Regions from separate parts of the Allobosea spartocytisi genome, predicted to be linked through region 1. Evidence: predicted binding sites of a transcription regulator. Region 1 holds the regulator's gene; each other region holds the start of a gene.
The links. The regulator LexA, encoded in region 1, represses DNA repair genes until DNA is damaged. The targets are predictions, from matches to a motif close to TGTTCNNNNTGTGTTCNG.

Region 1 (5,934 bases):
CCAGGCGCTGCGGGACTGGCTTGGCGCGTCGTTGGCGCAGGAGGCCGAGCGCCGCCGCCCGTTCCTGTGGCTGCCCGTGGCGATGGGCTTCGGCATCCTGCTCTATTTCGCCGCCGATCGGGAACCCGCACTCTGGGCGCCGCTCGCGGGCTTCGTCCTGTCCGGCGGCCTCGCTGTCGCACTGCGTCTGCGACCCGCCGCTGCCGCAGTCTGCATCGCCTTCGCCGCGGCCTTCGCCGGCTTCGCAGCAGGCGTCTGGCGCACGGCCGATATCGCCGCGCCGATGCTGGAGCGGCCGCGCATCGGCAAGATCACCGGCTTCGTCGAGAGCGTCGAGGCGCGCGATGCCGGCGCCCGCCTCGTCCTGGTGGTGACGGACATCGCCGGCGTGCCGCCCGAGAGCCGGCCGAAGCGCGTGCGCGTCAACATTCGCAGCGGCACGGTCGCGCCCGGCGACCATATCGCCGGCACCGCGCGGCTCCTGCCGCCACCGGGGCCGGCCCGCGCCGGAGGCTATGATTTCGGGCGCGACGCCTTCTTCCGCGGCATCGGCGCCGTCGGCAGCATCGCCGGCAAGATCGCACTCGTCCCGGCGCCGCATCCCCTGCCATGGCGCCTCGCGCTCGACGTGGAGATCGACAAGGCGCGCAACATCCTCACGCAGCGCATCGCCAGCGTCGGCGGCGGGCAGGGCGGGGCGGTCGCGGCCGCGCTCGTCACCGGCAAGCGCGGCCTCATCACCGAGGCGTCGAACAACGATCTGCGCGCCGCCGGTATCTATCATATCGTCTCGATCTCCGGCCTGCACATGGTGCTTGCAGCCGGGACGATCTTCTGGCTCGTGCGGGCTCTGCTGGCGCTGTCGCAGACGCTGGCGCTCGGCTGGCCGGTGAAGAAGATCGCGGCGATCGCGGCGATGATCGGCGCCACCGCCTATTGCATCTTCTCCGGCAGCGACGTCGCGACGGAACGTTCGCTCATCATGACGCTGGTCATGCTCGGCGCGATCCTCGTCGACCGGGCGGCGCTCAGCATGCGCAATCTCGCGCTCGCCGCGATCATCGTGCTGCTGCGCGAGCCCGAGGCCCTGCTCGGCCCGAGCTTCCAGATGTCCTTCGGTGCGGTCGCGGCGCTGGTCGCTTTCGCCGAGCGCTGGGAGAAGCGCGACCGGTCGAAGCCGCCGACGGCCTTGCCCTGGCCCTTGGGCACGCTCTGGACGGCCTCGCTCGGCATCGTGGTGACGACGCTCCTCGCCACGGCCGCGACGGCGCCCTTCGGCGCCTATCATTTCCAGACTTTCAATCCCTTCGGCCTGCTCGGCAATGCCATGGCGCTGCCCTTCGTCTCGCTCTTCGTGATGCCGGCGGCGGTGTTCGGCGTGCTGGCCTACCCCTTCGGTCTGGACTGGCCGGCCTGGGCGCTGATGGGGCTCGCTTCCGACATCGTGTTGAAAGTCGCGCATTGGGTCGCCACCATCGACCATTCGACCGTGACGGTGGTGGCATTCGGCCAGGCCGTGCTGCTCTCCTTTGCCGCTTCGCTGCTCTGGATCACGCTCTGGACCACGGGGCTGCGCTGGCTGGCGGCGCTGCCGCTCATCTTCGGCGTCGCCTTCGCCGCGAAGCCGGAGCGGCCCGAGATCCTGATCGAGCGTGACGGCTCCGGCATCGCCGTGCGCGGCAGCGACGGCCGCCTCGCCATCGCCGGCCGGCCGAGCCGCTTCGTCCTGCAGCAATGGCTCGCTTCCGATGGCGACAGCCGCGCGCCGGACGACGCGACCCTGCGTGCCGGCATCGCCTGCGACGCCAATGCCTGCATCGTCCGAACCGCCGACGGGCGCAGCATCTCCTATGCCCGGGATCGGATCGCCATCATCGAGGATTGCCGCCGCGCCGATCTCGTCGTCACCAACATTCCCTGGAGCGCGCCTTGCGAGGCCAGGCTCGTCGATCGGATGGCGCTGTCGCGGGACGGTGCAACCTCGCTCTACCGCGCCGCCTTCGGCTGGCGCAGCCATTCCTCGGAAAACGCCGTCGCAGACCGGCCCTGGAGCCGCCGCAAGCCTTCCGAAGCCGCAGCTCGGCCCAGCGCGCCGGCCCCCGCTGCGACACGGGCCTCTGCTGCTCCGGAGGTCGCGTCGGACGAGGCCGAGTTCGCTCAGTAGCGGCGCAGCAGGTTGACCAGCCGGCCCTGGATCTTGACGCGGTCGGGGCCCAGCACGCGTGTCTCATAGGCCGGATTGGCGGCTTCGAGCGCGATCGAGGAGCCACGCCGGCGCAGACGCTTCAGCGTCGCCTCCTCCTCGTCGATCAGCGCAACGATGATGTCGCCGGTGTTTGCCGTGTCCTGCTTGCGGATGATCACGGTGTCGCCGTCGAGGATGCCGGCCTCGACCATCGAATCGCCGCGCACCTCGAGCGCATAATGCTCGCCCGAACCGAGCATGTCGGGCGGCAGCGAAACCGTATGGCTGCGGCTCTGGATCGCCGAGATCGGCGTGCCGGCGGCGATGCGGCCCATGACGGGAATCGCGACCGGGGAACGGGCGTCGTCATCGGCCGGGGCAGGGCGCGGCTTGGCGAGGGAGGGCTGCGAGCCGAGGCCGCCCTGTACGACGGCCGGGTTGAAGCGTCGCGGCTGCGGGCCAGCGAGCCCGTCCGGCATCTTGATGACTTCGAGGGCCCGCGCCCGATTGGGCAGGCGGCGGATGAAACCGCGCTCTTCCAGCGCCATGATCAGCCGGTGGATGCCGGATTTCGAGCGCAGGTCGAGCGCATCCTTCATCTCGTCGAAGGAAGGGGGCACGCCGCTTTCGCGCAAGCGTTCCTGGATGAAGCGCAGGAGTTCGTGTTGCTTGCGTGTCAGCATGGTCCCCGCCGGTGCCCGCGATACAGATTCGAAACAAAGCCAGAACACTATAACTGTTCGCCTTGTGTTCCGCAAGCGACTGCTACCGCAGCGGCAGAATGCGGCAGATATCGCCTTTGTGAGCCGGCTCTGCATGCGCCGGCCGGATCGTCAGGGCCTTGGCGCGCGCCAAGGTGCCCAGCATCGAGGAATCCTGCCTGTCGAAGGGCGTCACCATCCAGCCGGCCGGCGTCAGGGCAAGATCCGAGCGAAGATAGTCCTCGCGCTCATCATTAGCCGGCATATCTTTTCCGAGAATCGCCGGAATGCTGCGGTCACGATCCGGATCGGCCATGCCCAGCAGCGCCTCGATCAGCGGCAGCAGGAAGAGATGGCCGCAGACGATCGACGAGACCGGATTGCCGGGCAGCCCGAGCACCACCATGCGGCCAAGCCGGCCGGTCATCATCGGCTTGCCCGGCCGCATCGCGATCTTCCAGAAACCGAGGCTCATGCCGGCCCGCTTCAGCGCCTCCTGCACGAGGTCGTGATCGCCGACGGAGGCGCCGCCGAGGGTGATCAGGACGTCGGCTTCCGCGGCCTGGGCGGCGGCGATCCGCGCCGCGAGGTCGTCGTGATCGTCGCGGGCGATGCCGAGGTCGAGCGCCTCGCCGCCGGCCTTTTCCACCAGTGCCATCAGCGAGAAGGAGTTCGAGGCGACGATCTGGTCCGGCCCGGTCGGCTCGCCCGGCGCCACCAATTCGTCGCCGGTGGCGAGGATGGCGACGCGCGGCTTGCAGCGTACCGGCAATTGCGGATGCCCCATCGCGGCGGCGAGGCCAAGCGCGGCGCTGTCGAGCACGCGCCCAGCCGTCAATGGCACGTCGCCGTGACGGAAATCGAGCCCGGCCGCCCTGACGAACTGGCCCTTATGGGCCGGCACGCGCACCGTGATGGTTTCGCTGCCGACGCCATCGGCATTCTCCTGCATGAGGACGCTGTCTGCGCCCTCCGGCATCGGCGCGCCGGTGAAGATCCGCACAGCCTCGCCCGGGCGGACGCTGCCGTCGAAACGCCGCCCCGCCGCGGATTCGCCGATCACGCGGAGTTGCTTGCCGGCTTCCATGTCGGCGGCGCGGACGGCATAGCCGTCCATGGCGGAGTTGGCGAAAGGCGGTTGGGTGCGCAGCGCCTTCACATCGGCCGCGAGCACGCGCCAGGCGCAGCGCGCCAGGGGCAGCATCTCGCTGCCCGTCGGCCCCGGAACGCTGTCGAGCAGGGCCTTGAGCGCGACGGGAACCGGGGTGAGAGCCATGTCAGAGCGCCTTGGCGTCGTAATCGCCGGATTGTCCGCCGGATTTGTGCAGCAGGCGGATGCCTTCGATCCGCATCGCCCGGTCGACGGCCTTGACCATGTCGTAGACGGTCAGGCAGGCGACGGAGACGGCGGTCAGCGCCTCCATCTCGACGCCGGTCTGCCCCTTCATCTTGACCTCGGCGCGGACGCGCACGCCGGGCAGGGCCTCGTCCAGTTCGAGATCGACAGCGATCTTGCTCAGCAGCAGCGGGTGGCAGAGCGGGATCAGTTCATGGGTGCGCTTGGCCGCCATGATGCCGGCGAGCCGGGCTGTGCCGAGCACATCGCCTTTCTTGGCGTTGCCGTCGCGCACGATCGCGATGGTTTCAGGCGCCATCACGACGCAGCCTTCGGCGACGGCGATGCGGCCGGTCTCGGCCTTGTCGCCGACATCGACCATATGCGCGGCGCCTTGCGCGTCGAGATGGCTGAGCCGGCTCACGCCGCGTTCTCGCGCGCCTTGCCGGTGAGCAGCAGCGCGGTCGCGGCCGCGACATCGGCCTGTCGCATCAGGCTTTCACCGACGAGGAATGTTTCGACGCCGACCTTGCCGAGACGCTGAATGTCGGCGTGGGTGAAGATGCCGCTCTCGCTGATGACGATGCGGTCGGACGGCACGCGCGGCGCCAGCCGCTCGGTCACGGCGAGATCGACGTTGAAGCTGCGCAGGTCGCGGTTGTTGATGCCGAGCAGCCGGCTTTCGAGCTTGAGCGCCCGGTCGAGCTCGGCATCGTCATGGATCTCGACGAGGACATCCATGCCGAGTTCGCGCGCCGTGTCGTTGAGCACCCGGGCGGTGGCGTCGTCGACGCCGGCCATGATGATCAGGATGCAATCGGCGCCCCAGGCGCGGGCCTCGAAGACCTGATAGGGGTCGTAGAGGAAATCCTTGCGCAGCCCCGGCAGGCCGCAAGCCTCGCGCGCTTGCGTCAGGAATTCCGGCTGGCCCTGGAAGGAGGGCGCGTCGGTCAGCACCGAGATGCAGGCCGCGCCGCCCGCCGCATAGGCGCGTGCCAGCGCCGGCGGGTCGAAATCGGCGCGGATCAGCCCCTTGGACGGGCTCGCCTTCTTGATCTCGGCGATGAGCGCCGGCGTCCCGGCTGCAACCTTGGCGGCGAGAGCGTCGGCGAAGCCACGCGGCTTGCCGGCGGCGTGCGCGCGGCGCTCGATCTCGGCCTGTGGGATCGCAGCCTTGGCGGCGGCGATCTCCTGGCGCTTATAGGCTTCGATCTTCGCGAGGATGTCGGTCATGGCCAGCCTCCTCAGCCGTTCGAGACGGCGATGAGCTTCGCGAGCGTCGCCTTGGCCTTGCCGGAATCGAGCGCGGCCGTGGCCTGGGCGAAGCCGTCCTTCAGATCCCCCGCCTTGCCGGCGATGAGCAGTCCCGCCGCCGCATTGAAGGCCGCGATGTCGCGGAAGGCGGTCTTCTCGCCGCCAAGCACGGCATTGAGGGCTGCGGCGTTCTGCTCGGGCGTGCCGCCGCGCAGATCCTCGGGCTTGGCGAGGGCGAGGCCGATATCGGCCGGGCTGATCGAGAAGCTCTCGATCTTGCCGTTCTCCAGCGAAACGACGCGGGTCGGACCGGTGGTGGTGATCTCGTCGAGTCCATCCGAGCCGTGCACGGCCCAGACGCGGGTCGAGCCGAGCGTGGCCAGCACCTTGACCATCGGTTCCAGCCAGGTCTCGGAGAAGGCCCCGACGAGCTGGCGCTTGACGCCGGCCGGATTGGA
Region 2 (5,934 bases), on a different contig from region 1:
TCGACCTTGATACCGAGCCGCTCGGCATCGCGGCGGAATTCCGAGAGCTTGTCGGTGTTGCCCATGTCGAGCGTCATCGACGCGGCGAGGAACTCTACGGGAAAGTTCGCCTTGAGATAGGCGGTCTGGAAGGCGACGACCGCATAGGCGGCCGCATGGCTCTTGTTGAAGCCGTAGTCGGCGAACTTCGCCAGGAGGTCGAAGATCTCGGAGGCGATGTCCTTCTTGATGCCGCCCTCGATGGCGCCCTTCACGAAACGGTCGCGCTGAGCGTCCATCTCCGCCTTGATCTTCTTGCCCATGGCGCGGCGCAGCAGGTCGGCTTCACCGAGCGAATAACCCGACAGAGCCTGCGCGACCTGCATCACCTGTTCCTGGTAGACGATGATGCCGTGCGTCTCGCGCAGATAGGGCTCCATGCCGGGGTGGAGATAGGTCGGATCCTCCAGCCCGAGCTTGCGGCGGCAATAGGTCGGGATGTTGTCCATCGGGCCGGGACGGTAGAGCGCCACCAGCGCGATCAGATCCTCGATCCGGTCGGCCTTCATCTCGACCAGTGCCTTGCGCATGCCGACCGATTCCACCTGGAACACGCCGACCGTCTCGCCGCGCGCCAGCATGGCGTAGGTCGGCGGGTCGTCGAAGGGCAATTGGGCGAGGTCGATCTGGATGTCGCGCTGGGCGATGAGCTTCACCGCCGTGGTCAGCGTGGTCAGCGTCTTCAGGCCGAGGAAGTCGAACTTCACCAGCCCGGCCTGCTCGACCCATTTCATGTTGAACTGGGTGACGCGCATGCCGGTGCGCGGATCGACCGAGAGCGCAACGAGCTGCTCGAGCGGTCGGTCGCCGATCACCACGCCTGCAGCGTGAGTCGAAGCATGGCGGTGAAGCCCTTCCAGCTTCTGGCCAATTTCGAGCAGCCGCGCGACGATCGGCTCCTCTTCGGCCGCCTGCTGCAGTTTGGGCTCGCCCTCGATCGCGTCCTTCAGCGAGATCGGCTTGGCCGGGTTCTGCGGCACCAGCTTGGTCAGCTTGTCGACCTGGCCATAAGGCATTTCCAGCACGCGGCCGACGTCGCGCAGCACGCCGCGCGCCAAGAGCGTGCCGAAGGTGATGATCTGGGCGACGCGCTCCTGCCCGTAATGATGCTTGACGTAGTCGATCACCTCTTCACGCCGGTTCTGGCAGAAGTCGATGTCGAAGTCCGGCATCGAGACGCGATCCGGGTTGAGGAAGCGCTCGAACAGCAGGCCGAAGCGCAGCGGATCGACGTCGGTGATGGTCAGCGCATAGGCGACGAGCGAGCCAGCGCCCGAGCCGCGGCCCGGGCCAACCGGGATATCCTGGGCCTTGGCCCATTTGATGAAGTCCGAGACGATCAGGAAGTAACCCGGGAACTTCATCCGAGTGATGATCGAGAGCTCGAAATCGAGCCGCTTCTCGTAATCCTCGACGGAGAAGCCTTCGGCCGGGCCATGTTTGGCGAGCCGCGCGGCAAGACCGGCGCGCGCCTGTTCCTGCAATTCCTCGGCCTCGTCGCGGCCCTCCTCGCCGAAGCGCGGCAGGATCGGCTTGCGCGTGGTCACGCGCCAGTGGCAGCGCATCGCGATCTCGACCGTGCTCGCCAGCGCCTCGGGCAGGTCGGCGAAGCGCCGCTTCATCTCGGCGCGCGAGGCGAAATAGTGCTCGGGCGTGACGCGGCGGCGCGTGCCATCCGAGACGAGGCGCCCTTCGGCCACGGCCAGCAGCGCGTCATGGGCGTCGAAATCGGCGGGCTTGGCGTAGAAGGGCTCGTTGGTCGCGACGATCGGCAGATCGGCATCATAGGCGAGGCGCAGGAGATGCGCCTCCAGCGCCGCCTCGTTCTCGCCGCCATGGCGCTGGATCTCGACATAGAGCCGGTCGCCATAGATTTGAGCGAGCGTGGCGAGCCGCGCCGCCGCCACGGGAATCTGGCCATTGCGCAGCGCCGCATCGACCGGCCCTTCGCTGCCGCCCGTCAGCGCGATCAGCCCGTCATGATAGGCCGCAAGGCGCTCGATCGTGGTCACCGGCTGGCCGGCGCCGCCGGTCGCCAGCGCGGCCTCGCTGACGAGCTTCATCAGATTGCCGTAACCCGCCTCGTCCATGGCGAGCAGGACGATATGCGGCAGGCGCTGCGGCTGCACCGGCCTGCGGCCGCCCTCGCCCTCATCGGCGAAATCGACCGAGAGCTGCACGCCGACGATCGGCTGCAAGCCGGAGCCGGAGAGCTTCTCGGAGAATTCCAGCGCGCCGAAGAGATTGTCAGTGTCCGTCAGCGCCAGCGCCGGCTGGCCGTCGGCGGCGGCCATCTTGGCGAGCGTCGTGACCGTCATCGCGCCTTCGAGCAAGGAATAGCTCGAATGGACATGGAGATGGACGAAGCCGATGTCCGACAGGATGCGTGTCTCGCCTGCGTCCCGTCCCATGTCCCTCTCCCGCCGCCGCGCCGCGACTCGCTCACCCGTGCCTTTTCTTATGGAACTCCCCAGGGGCCCCGTCGATAGTCTCTTCGGGCCGGCTGTGGATGGGGCCGTTCCCGCCCCCTCCTGCCATGATCAGACCTGCGGCCCTGAGAGAAGAGCGGCCCAGAGCCAGATCATGCCGAGGAAGACCGCAAGCGAGGCGATCTCGGCCAGGCCGGCGGCGAATTTACGCGCTGCAGTCATAGCGAACCTCCGTTGTTCTCGATAGGTTCATGTTAGTTCATCTTTTGTTCTCGTCAATTGCCGAGGCGAAAGGGACCGGCCCAGCCTTCTTGAAGAGTCAACGATTGCTTAACAGTTGACGCTTGTGGCGCCTCGCCTGGCGTAAAACCGCGTCATGCTCGGGCTCGACCCGAGCATCTCTGGCAAAATGAACTGCGGAACCACCCCGTCATCCCGGACAAGCGGCGAAGCCGCGTAGATCCGGGATCCATCGTAGAGCGGAGCGCCCTATCATGGATCCCGGCGCTCCGCTTCGCTGCGGCCGGAATGACGGGGTGGTTCCGCAGTTCATCAGGCAGGAGAGCCCCGGGTCGCCGCTCCGCGGCGCCCGGGAATGGCGGCAGACTCTCAAGCCAGAGGCACGACCAGCCCTTCGCGGATGGTGACCTGGCGGTCCATCTTGCGGGCGAGATCGAGGTTGTGCGTCGCGATCAGCGCCGCGAGCCCGGAGGCGCGGGCGAGCGCGATCAGCGTGCCGAAGACATGCTGCGCGGTTTGCGGATCGAGATTGCCGGTCGGCTCGTCCGCCAGCAGCAGACGCGGACCGTTGGCGACAGCGCGGCCGATGGCGACGCGCTGCTGCTCGCCGCCCGAGAGCTCGCCCGGCAGATGGTCGAGCCGCTGGCCGAGACCAAGGAAGCTCAGGAGCTCCGCCGCCCGTTCCTCCGCGACATCCCGGTCCAGCCCGCGGATGCGCTGCGGCAGCACGACGTTCTCCAGCGCCGTGAATTCCGGCAGCAGATGGTGGAACTGATAGACGAAGCCGATCTCGGTGCGGCGCAGCCGCGTGCGGCCCTTGTCGTCGAGCTTGGTGGTGGCCAGCCCGCCGACGAAGACCTCGCCGCCATCCGGCTTCTCCAGCAGGCCGGCGACATGCAGCAGGGTCGACTTGCCGGTGCCGCTCGGCGCCACCAGCGCGACGACCTCGCCCGGCCAGAGCGCGAAATCGGCCTTGCGCAGCACTTCGAGCGGCGCATCCGCCTGCGGATAGAAACGCTCGACCTGCGACAGGAAGAGCGCGGGCGTTTCCTGCGCCATCAGCCCATCCTCAGCGCTTTGACGGGGTCGAGCCGCGCCGCCTTCCAGGCCGGATAGAGCGTCGCCAGCAGCGACAGCGTCAGCGCCATCAGGACGACGTTCACGACATCACGCCAATCGAGGACCGAAGGGATGTCGCTGAGGAAGCGCACCGTCGGGTCCCAGAGATTGGCGCCGGTGATCCAGTTCAGCGCGGCCATGATCGACTTGATGTAGTGGGAGAAGAGAACGCCGAGAATCAGCCCGGCAAGCGTGCCGACGACGCCGATGGCCGCGCCGGTGATCAGGAAGACGCGCAGAACCGTGCCGGCCGTCGCGCCCATGGTGCGCATGATCGCGATGTCCTCGGTCTTGTCCTTCACCAGCATGATCAGGCCGGAGACGATGTTGAGCGCCGCCACCAGCACGATCAGCGTCAGGATGATGAACATGACGTTGCGCTCGACTTCCAGCGCATTGAAGAAGCTGCGGTTCCGCTGCCGCCAATCGGAGAGGACGAGCGGGCGCGGCGCATCCGCTTCGATGGCGTCGCGGACCTTCTGCGTGTTGTCGGGATTGTCGACGAAGATCTCGATGACGTTCACATCGCCGTCGCGGTTGAAATAGGCCTGGGACTCGGCGAGCGGCATGTAGACGAAGGTGCCGTCGAACTCGGTCATGCCGATCGAGAAGATCGCCTTGACCGGGTAGGCCTTGATGCGCGGCGCCGTGCCGAACGGCGTCGAGGCGCCCTGCGGCGTCACCAGCGTGATCGTGTCCCCGACCTGGACGCCGAGCGCATTGGCGAGGCGGATGCCGATGGCGACGCCGGGTGGAGCGGCATCGAAGCCATCGAGCGTGCCGGACTTGATGTTGCCGCCGATGAAGGGGATCGCCTTGATGTCGGCCTCGCGCACGCCGCGCACGAGCACGCCGTTATTGCCGGTCTGGGAGGATGCCAGGGCCTGGCCCTCGACCAGCGGGATGGCGAGCTGGATGCCGGTGATCTTGCGCAGCCGCTCGGCCACGCTGTCGTAATCGTCGAGGGGCCGGTCGATCGGGGTTGCGAAGATATGGCCGTTCACGCCAACGATTTTCTCGAGCAGCTCCTTGCGGAAGCCGTTCATCACCGACATCACGATGATCAGCGTCGCGACGCCGAGCATGATGCCGAGAAAGGAGAAGCCGGCGATGACCGAGACGAAGCCCTCGCGCCGGCGCGTCCGGAGATAGCGCCCGGCGAGCAGCCATTCGAAGCCGGCAAAAGGCTTCGTGCCGGTCGGGATGTCCGAACTTTCGGCGACGGCGCTCATGCCCAATATCCCGCTGCCCGATATCCCGTCACGCCGCCTTGCCCTTGAAGCGATCGAGAGCGGCCTCCAGCGAGACGAGCTCGCGCTCGCCGCCGGCACGGCGCTTGATCTCGACCTTGCCCTCGGCCAGCCCCTTGGGGCCGACGATGATCTGCCAGGGCACGCCGATCAGGTCGGCGGTGGCGAATTTGGCGCCCGGCCGGTCGTCGGTGTCGTCGAGCAGCGCGTCGTAACCCTTGGCGAGCAGGTCCTTGTAGAGGCGTTCGGCTGCGCCGTCGGTTGCGGCGTCGCCAGCCTTGAGGTTGATGACGGCGATGTCGAAGGGTGCGATCTCCTCGGGCCAGACGATGCCGGCATCGTCATGTCCGGCCTCGATCAGCGCCGCGACGAGGCGGCTCGGGCCGATGCCGTAGGAGCCGCCATGCAGCAGCACGGGCTGGCCGTCCGGCCCGGCCACGCTCGCGCCCATGGGCTCGGAATATTTGGTGCCGAAATAGAAGATGTGACCGACCTCGATGCCGCGCGCCGAGACGCGCTTCTCCTCGGGAATCGCTTCGAAAGCGGCCTTGTCGTGCATCTCCTCCGTGGCGGCATAAAGGCTCGTCCACTTGTCGACGACGCCCTGCAGGCCCGGAACGCTGTCGAAGTCGGTGTCGGCCGCCGGCGTCTGGAAGTTCATATAGTCGCTGTGGCAGAACACCTCGCTCTCGCCCGTCGAAGCCAGAACGATGAACTCGTGAGACAGGTCGCCGCCGATCGGGCCGGTATCGGCGCGCATCGGGATCGCCTTCAGGCCGAGCCGCGCGAAGGTGCGCAGATAGGCGGTGAACATGCGGTTATAGGCGTGGCGGGCCGTGTCCTTGTCGAGGTCGAAG
Region 3 (5,934 bases), on a different contig from region 1:
GAGCTTTCTCGGCAGCTTCGCGGCGCCTGCGGCCAATGAGCCTGGCTTCACGGTGGAGGCCGAGATCTTCCGGCTCGTTTCCGACGAGACACCGCGGCCGGCGGCGGAAATCGCCGAGATCGCCTGGCTGATGCCGGGCGTCGCGGCGACTGTCACATTGGCGCCATTGACGCGCGACCATGTGCTGCCGCTCTGGTGTTCCGGCTCCGGTGATTGAGGTGACGAGATGGATATGAACGCGACCGCTGCGGCGCGCCATGCCGATGGCAGTGCCGGCGATGCCGATTACGGCCGAATCGGACGCGGCTACGCCTCCTATCGCCAGCCCGAGCCCGCCATCGCGGCGCAGATCGAGGCTGCGCTCGGCCCGGCCGGAACCATCCTCAATGTCGGCGCCGGCGCGGGCTCCTATGAACCGCGCGGCCGCGACGTCACCGCCGTCGAGCCCTCCGCCTCGATGCGGGCGCAGCGCCCGGCCGAGATCGCCGTTGCCATCGACGCGACGGCGGAGGCCTTGCCCTTCCCCGACCGGTCCTTCGACGCGGCCATGGCGACCTTCACGGTGCATCAATGGCAGGATCTCGATGCGGGCCTGCGCGAAGTGCGCCGGGTGACGCGCGGGCCGGTCGTCATCCTGTCCTGCGACCCCGCGCTGGTCGAAGCCTTCTGGCTCGCCGACTACGCGCCGAAGGTACTGGCGACCGAGGCGAGGCGCTATCCCGCCCTCGACCATATCGGCGCGGTGCTCGGCGGCCAGGTCGAAATCGTGCCGGTCGCGATCCCCCTCGCCTGCCGCGACGGCTTCAACGAAGCCTATTACGGCCGGCCGGAATGCTTTCTCGACGAGGGCGCACGCTCGGCCTGCTCGGCCTGGAGCTTTGTCGATCCAGCGGAAAACGCGGCCTCGGTGGAGCGGCTGCGTCGCGACCTCGAAACCGGCGCCTGGGATGCCCGCTACGGCGCCCTGCGCGGCCAGCCAAGCTTCGACGGCTCGCTGCGGCTGGTGATGTCGCGCCCGGCGTGAGGCGAGCCGATGCTATCGCGCGACGCGATCACATCGGCTCGCAAAGTGGAAGACGGCTTTCGGAATGGCTGCCGGCGAATTGGCAGGGCGAGGCCCGCCTGAAGGGACGGTGGATCTTTCCGGCGCAGAGCGAGACGGCTCCCATTCGGAACCATCTCCAGCCCCCGGGCATTGTCTCGCGACAATCCGTGAGTCCGCGCCCATGGCCGCTTCCCGACATGCCAAGCAACGCCCCGCCGTGAAACGCCTGCGGCGGGTCTCCTCGGACGAACTTGTCATCCGCCGCGTACGGCGCGGCCGCTTCTTCAGCTATCGAGATGCGAACGACAACAGGATCACGGATGAAGAGATCCTGGCTCGCATCCGTTCTCTCGCCATTCCCCCCGCTTACGAGGATGTCCGCATCGCGGACGATCCGGCAGCGCATCTTCAGGCGATCGGGCGTGACGAGGCGGGGCGCATCCAGCATCGCTATCATCCGGACTGGGAGAAGGTGCGAGAGCGTCGCAAGCTCAAGCGGCTGGCGTGCCTGATCGCGGCGCTCCCGAAGCTGCGAACCCGGATCGCCAAGGATTTGCGCTCACGACAGCTTGGCCATGACAAGGCGTTGGCCTGCGCCGCCGCCATCATGGACCGCTGCCATATCCGTGTGGGCAACGAGGCCTATGCCAAGGCCAATGGAAGCCGTGGCGCGTCGACCTTGCTGAAGCGACATGTCGACATCACCGGCCCGCGAATTGCGCTGCACTTCCGCGGCAAGAGCAGCAAGGATATCGCCTGCACCGTCGAGGCTCCAGCTCTCGCGCGTGCCATCGGGCGGATATCCGCCCTCCCAGGCGCGCGCCTGCTGCAATATCTGCGCGAGGACGGCAGCGTCGCGCCGATCAGCGCCGACGAGATCAACGCATATCTCAGGAGGGCTAGCGGGCAGCGGATCAGCAGCAAGGATCTGAGGATGCTCGCGGCCAATGCGGCTGCTGCCGAGCTGCTCCTTGCCGGTGAAGAGGCCATCAGCGAGATGGGCCGCAAGCGGCAGATCGCCGACATCATGCGCATAATTTCGGAGCGGCTCGTCAACACGCCAGCCGTCGTGCGGAAAAGCTATGTCCACGCCATCGTCATTGACGCCTATGCGAGCGGCCGCCTGCAGAGCAGCTACGCAAAGGTGCGCGCCTCGGCGCGTTGCTCTCGCATCGAGCGGGCCTTGGGCCAGCTCGCGGCCTGATGAAGGCACCCTGACATCTGCGTGCGATATCGCAGCCCGACCTGCGGTTCTCATGTCTCGTTGTGACGCCCACGAACATCACGGACCGGGTGATGCATGCGCAGAGGCACGAAGGCCGCGCTCGGCAGTCGGATGCGGTTGACATCTCCCAACGTCATCGGGACACTCTGGTTGTGGTGTCTCCTTCTTACCTTCCCCCTGATTCAGGGAGGCCGGTGTCGCCATGAAACCTACGGTAGATGCCTATACGGTCGCCCTCCCCTGGTACGAGCCGGAGGACTTCGCCGCGCTGTTGAAGCTCGCTCAAGATCGGGACGAGATGCCGACCGATTATGAGACGTGGCATCGCCAGGCCGTCGCTGTGATGAATGCGTGGCTGGCCCGTGGGCGAGCGCTCGAAATCGTCACCATTCGACCGCACGAGTTCGTCGCTTGGCTCGAGAGGGAAGGTCTTCCCAACACGGCCGAGACGAGGCGGCGGTATGTCGAGGAACAGGCTCGTCACTGCCACGATGTCGCCTGAAACAATAAAGCCCGGTCTCAAGGATGAGACCGGGCCATCGCCATCGCTCGCTATTCGATCACTTGGATAATTTTCCGCGTTCTCGGCTCAACGATGACGGTACGGTCATTCACGATCGTGTATCGATAGCCTTTGGCGGCCCCATATTCGGGCGGAACTTCCCGATAGGTCACGCCACGCTCGGGCAGAACAGCCCCGACCCGCACATCCTCGCGGTAGGTGTATGAAGGCACTTCGTGCTGGGTCACGTAGGTCTTGAAGCGGGGGGTGGCGTCGCCCGTGATGCCACCGACCACGGCGCCGCCGACTCCACCGACCACGGCACCGACCGGACCGCCAACAACAGCCCCGCCGACCGCACCAGCCGCGGCGCCGGCCGCGGCACCACCGCGAGCCCCTTCAGGGTTCTGCGCGAGCGCCGTCAAAGGAGCCAGCGTGACCGCAGCAGCAAGAATGATCTTTCTCATCGATCGATCTCCTGGTTGCCCCCAGTTGAGATCGCAAACCTCCCGGATCGCCGGCGGTTCCGCACGCTGCAAAAATGCCCCGGAAACTGCACATTATGGTCACGACCCCGCACATTGCGGGGGGAGCCAAGGGATCCTCAAGCCACCCGAACGCGATGCCGGAAGCCGTTGCCGGGGTCAGGACCAAATCGTGCGGAAATGGGCTTCCATGGTGCCGGCAGAGCCTCTTAAGACACGCAGGACATGAACCGCGTCGATCGTCGGATCGAACGCGACGATGCCGGCGCCATCGACGATGCGCGGGACGCGCTCGCCGGACGGAAGCCGGCTCCGCATGATCCGGTAAAGTGCAACGTCCTTATTTATACATCAGCCCCTTAGGAGCCCTTGGTTGACGAAACCAAAGACCCGCATAGCGCAACAAGGGGCCGGTTGCATTCCCCTCAACAAATTGGCCCGATTTCATCAATCGGACCAATTCGTTACGAGGACAGCTTGCAAGCCTGCAAGTACCGCAGTTTAGAACGGGATATCGTCGTCGAGATGGCTCGACGAGGAGCGTCCGCCGCCACCGCCGCCGCTCGACATGGCCGGCTGGCGCGAGCCGCCGCCGCTGCCGCCCATCGCGCTGGAGCGACCGAAGGAGCCGCCGCCACCGGAGCGCTCTTCCCCATAGCCGCCACCGCCGCCGCCTTCGCTATACTCCTCCGAGCCGCCCTGGCGGCTGTCGAGGATGGTGAGCTCGCCGCGGAAACGCTGCAGCACGATCTCGGTGGTGTATTTCTCGACGCCGGACTGGTCCTGCCATTTGCGGGTCTGGAGCTGGCCCTCGATGTAAATCTTCGAGCCCTTCTTCAGGTACTGCTCGGCGATCTTCGCCAGATTCTCGTTGAAGATCACCACCGAGTGCCACTCGGTGCGCTCCTTGCGCTCGCCGGACTGCTTGTCGCGCCAGGTTTCCGAGGTGGCGATCCGCAGATTGACGACAGGCTCGCCGCTGCCGAGGCGACGCACCTCCGGGTCGCGCCCGAGATTGCCGACCAGAATGACCTTGTTGACGCTACCAGCCATGACAGGCTCCATTTCCTGCGCACCAAGCGCCCGTCGAGGCCTTCCGGGTCTCGTCGGGAGCTCCAATCACATCCGGCCGATCGACCGGAGCCGAACCCTATCGGCCTGTTCACCCAATATCAATGATGTTCCCGTTTTGTTCAAGGGTCTCAAGCGAGGTTTTCCCCGGCTGATTCGTCGCTCCGCCGAAGTTCCGCAGCGGCCGGCCAGGCTCGGTCACGCAAGCGGACGCCGCGCGCCCAGAACCGCCTGCGCCATCCGGTCGAGCAGGATGGCGAGCACGACGATCGCCATGCCGCCGACGAAGCCGAGGCCGGGATCGGCGCGCTGCAGGCCGAGAAGGACGATCTCGCCCAGCCCCTTCGCGCCGATCATCGAGGCGACCACGACCATGGCGAGCGCCATCATGATCGCCTGGTTGAGCCCCTGCAGGATGGTCGGCCGCGCCAATGGCAATTCGACGAGCCAGAGCGTCTGGCGCGGGCCGAGGCCGAGCGCGCGGGCCGCCTGCACCAGCCCGGCGTCGATGCCGCGCAGGCCAAGCTCGGTCAGTCGCGCGAAGGGCGGCAAGGCGTAAATCAGCGTCGCCACCAGCGCCGGCGCCCGTCCGAGACCGAGCACCATCGCCACCGGGATCAGGTAGACGAAGCTCGGGATGGTCTGCATCAGGTCGTAGAAGGGCGCGAGCGCCCGCCCCAGCCGCGGCAGCCGCGCGGCGGCGATGCCGAGCGGCAGGCCGAGAATGGCGACCAGCAGCACCGCAACGACGACGAGCGCGAGCGACTGCATCGCCTCGTTCCAGACGCCCAGACCGGCGAGGACCAGCGGCAGAAGCGCCATCGCCAGCGCGAAGCCGAGCTTGCGGCCCGCGAGCCAGGCGCCGGCCGCGATGGCCAAGACGAAGACCGGCACCGGGACATGAAGGAGAGCCGTCTCGACACCGCGCACCGGGGCCGTCAGCAGCGCGCTGAAACCGTCGAGATCGTCGCCATAGCCGGTGACGACGGCATCGACCGCGCGGTTGACCAGCCTTTGCAGCGCCTTGCCGAATTCCGGCAGCCAGTCCGGAATCACAGGCCGGATGCGACCTTGGCGGCGATATCGGCCGGCAGCCACGCCTTCCAGACATCGGCTTTCGTCTTGAGGAAGACGAGCGCCTGCTGCTCCGGCGTCACGCCCTTCTCGCGCGCCTCGGCCAGCATCTTCGAGGTCAGGTCGCTGGTGGTGGTGTAGTTCTTCAGGAAGCTCGCGAGCTGCGGCGCCTTCTTCGCCAGATCGATATTGGCGCCGATGACGACCCGGCTCGTCGGATAGGCCGTCGCCTGCTTCGGCGCGTCGCTCGTCTTGAGCTCCTCCCAGATCTTGGGATCGAAGGGCGGCTCCTGAAGCTTGACGAGGTCATAGGCGCCGAGCAGCCAGCTCGGCCCCCAGTAATAGAACACGACCGGCCGCTTGCGCTTCAGCGAGGCCTCGATCGCGGCGACCAGCGCCTCGCCCGAACCGCCGCGCGTATTGGTGAAATCCTGCGCCAGCCCGTAGGCCGCGAGCTTCTTGGTGTTGATACCCTCGCAGACCCAGCCGGCGACGCAGTTGTAGAAGCGGCCCTTGCCGGGCTCGTCGGGGT

Region 2: the regulator LexA is predicted to act here: its motif matches at 2,725-2,742, upstream of dnaE (DNA polymerase III subunit alpha).
Region 3: the regulator LexA is predicted to act here: its motif matches at 4,437-4,454, upstream of ssb (single-stranded DNA-binding protein).

Annotation. Positions count from the first base shown of each region.
Region 1 is NZ_JACXWY010000023.1:33,192-39,125, reverse strand. It holds gene IED13_RS24225 (ComEC/Rec2 family competence protein) at 1-2,164, shown strand, start outside; gene lexA (transcriptional repressor LexA) at 2,158-2,868, opposite strand; gene IED13_RS24215 (molybdopterin molybdotransferase MoeA) at 2,951-4,162, opposite strand; gene moaC (cyclic pyranopterin monophosphate synthase MoaC) at 4,164-4,646, opposite strand; gene trpC (indole-3-glycerol phosphate synthase TrpC) at 4,643-5,455, opposite strand; gene trpD (anthranilate phosphoribosyltransferase) at 5,467-5,934, opposite strand, start outside.
Region 2 is NZ_JACXWY010000002.1:530,930-536,863, reverse strand. It holds gene dnaE (DNA polymerase III subunit alpha) at 1-2,450, opposite strand, end outside; gene IED13_RS05385 (ABC transporter ATP-binding protein) at 3,078-3,767, opposite strand; gene IED13_RS05380 (lipoprotein-releasing ABC transporter permease subunit) at 3,767-5,059, opposite strand; gene proS (proline--tRNA ligase) at 5,088-5,934, opposite strand, start outside.
Region 3 is NZ_JACXWY010000013.1:10,551-16,484, reverse strand. It holds gene IED13_RS18860 (NUDIX hydrolase) at 1-217, shown strand, start outside; gene IED13_RS18855 (class I SAM-dependent methyltransferase) at 233-1,024, shown strand; gene IED13_RS18850 (DNA topoisomerase IB) at 1,089-2,249, shown strand; gene IED13_RS18845 (hypothetical protein) at 2,473-2,772, shown strand; gene IED13_RS18840 (DUF1236 domain-containing protein) at 2,823-3,239, opposite strand; gene IED13_RS18835 (hypothetical protein) at 3,417-3,575, opposite strand; gene ssb (single-stranded DNA-binding protein) at 3,759-4,310, opposite strand; gene IED13_RS18825 (ABC transporter permease) at 4,527-5,384, opposite strand; gene IED13_RS18820 (ABC transporter substrate-binding protein) at 5,381-5,934, opposite strand, start outside.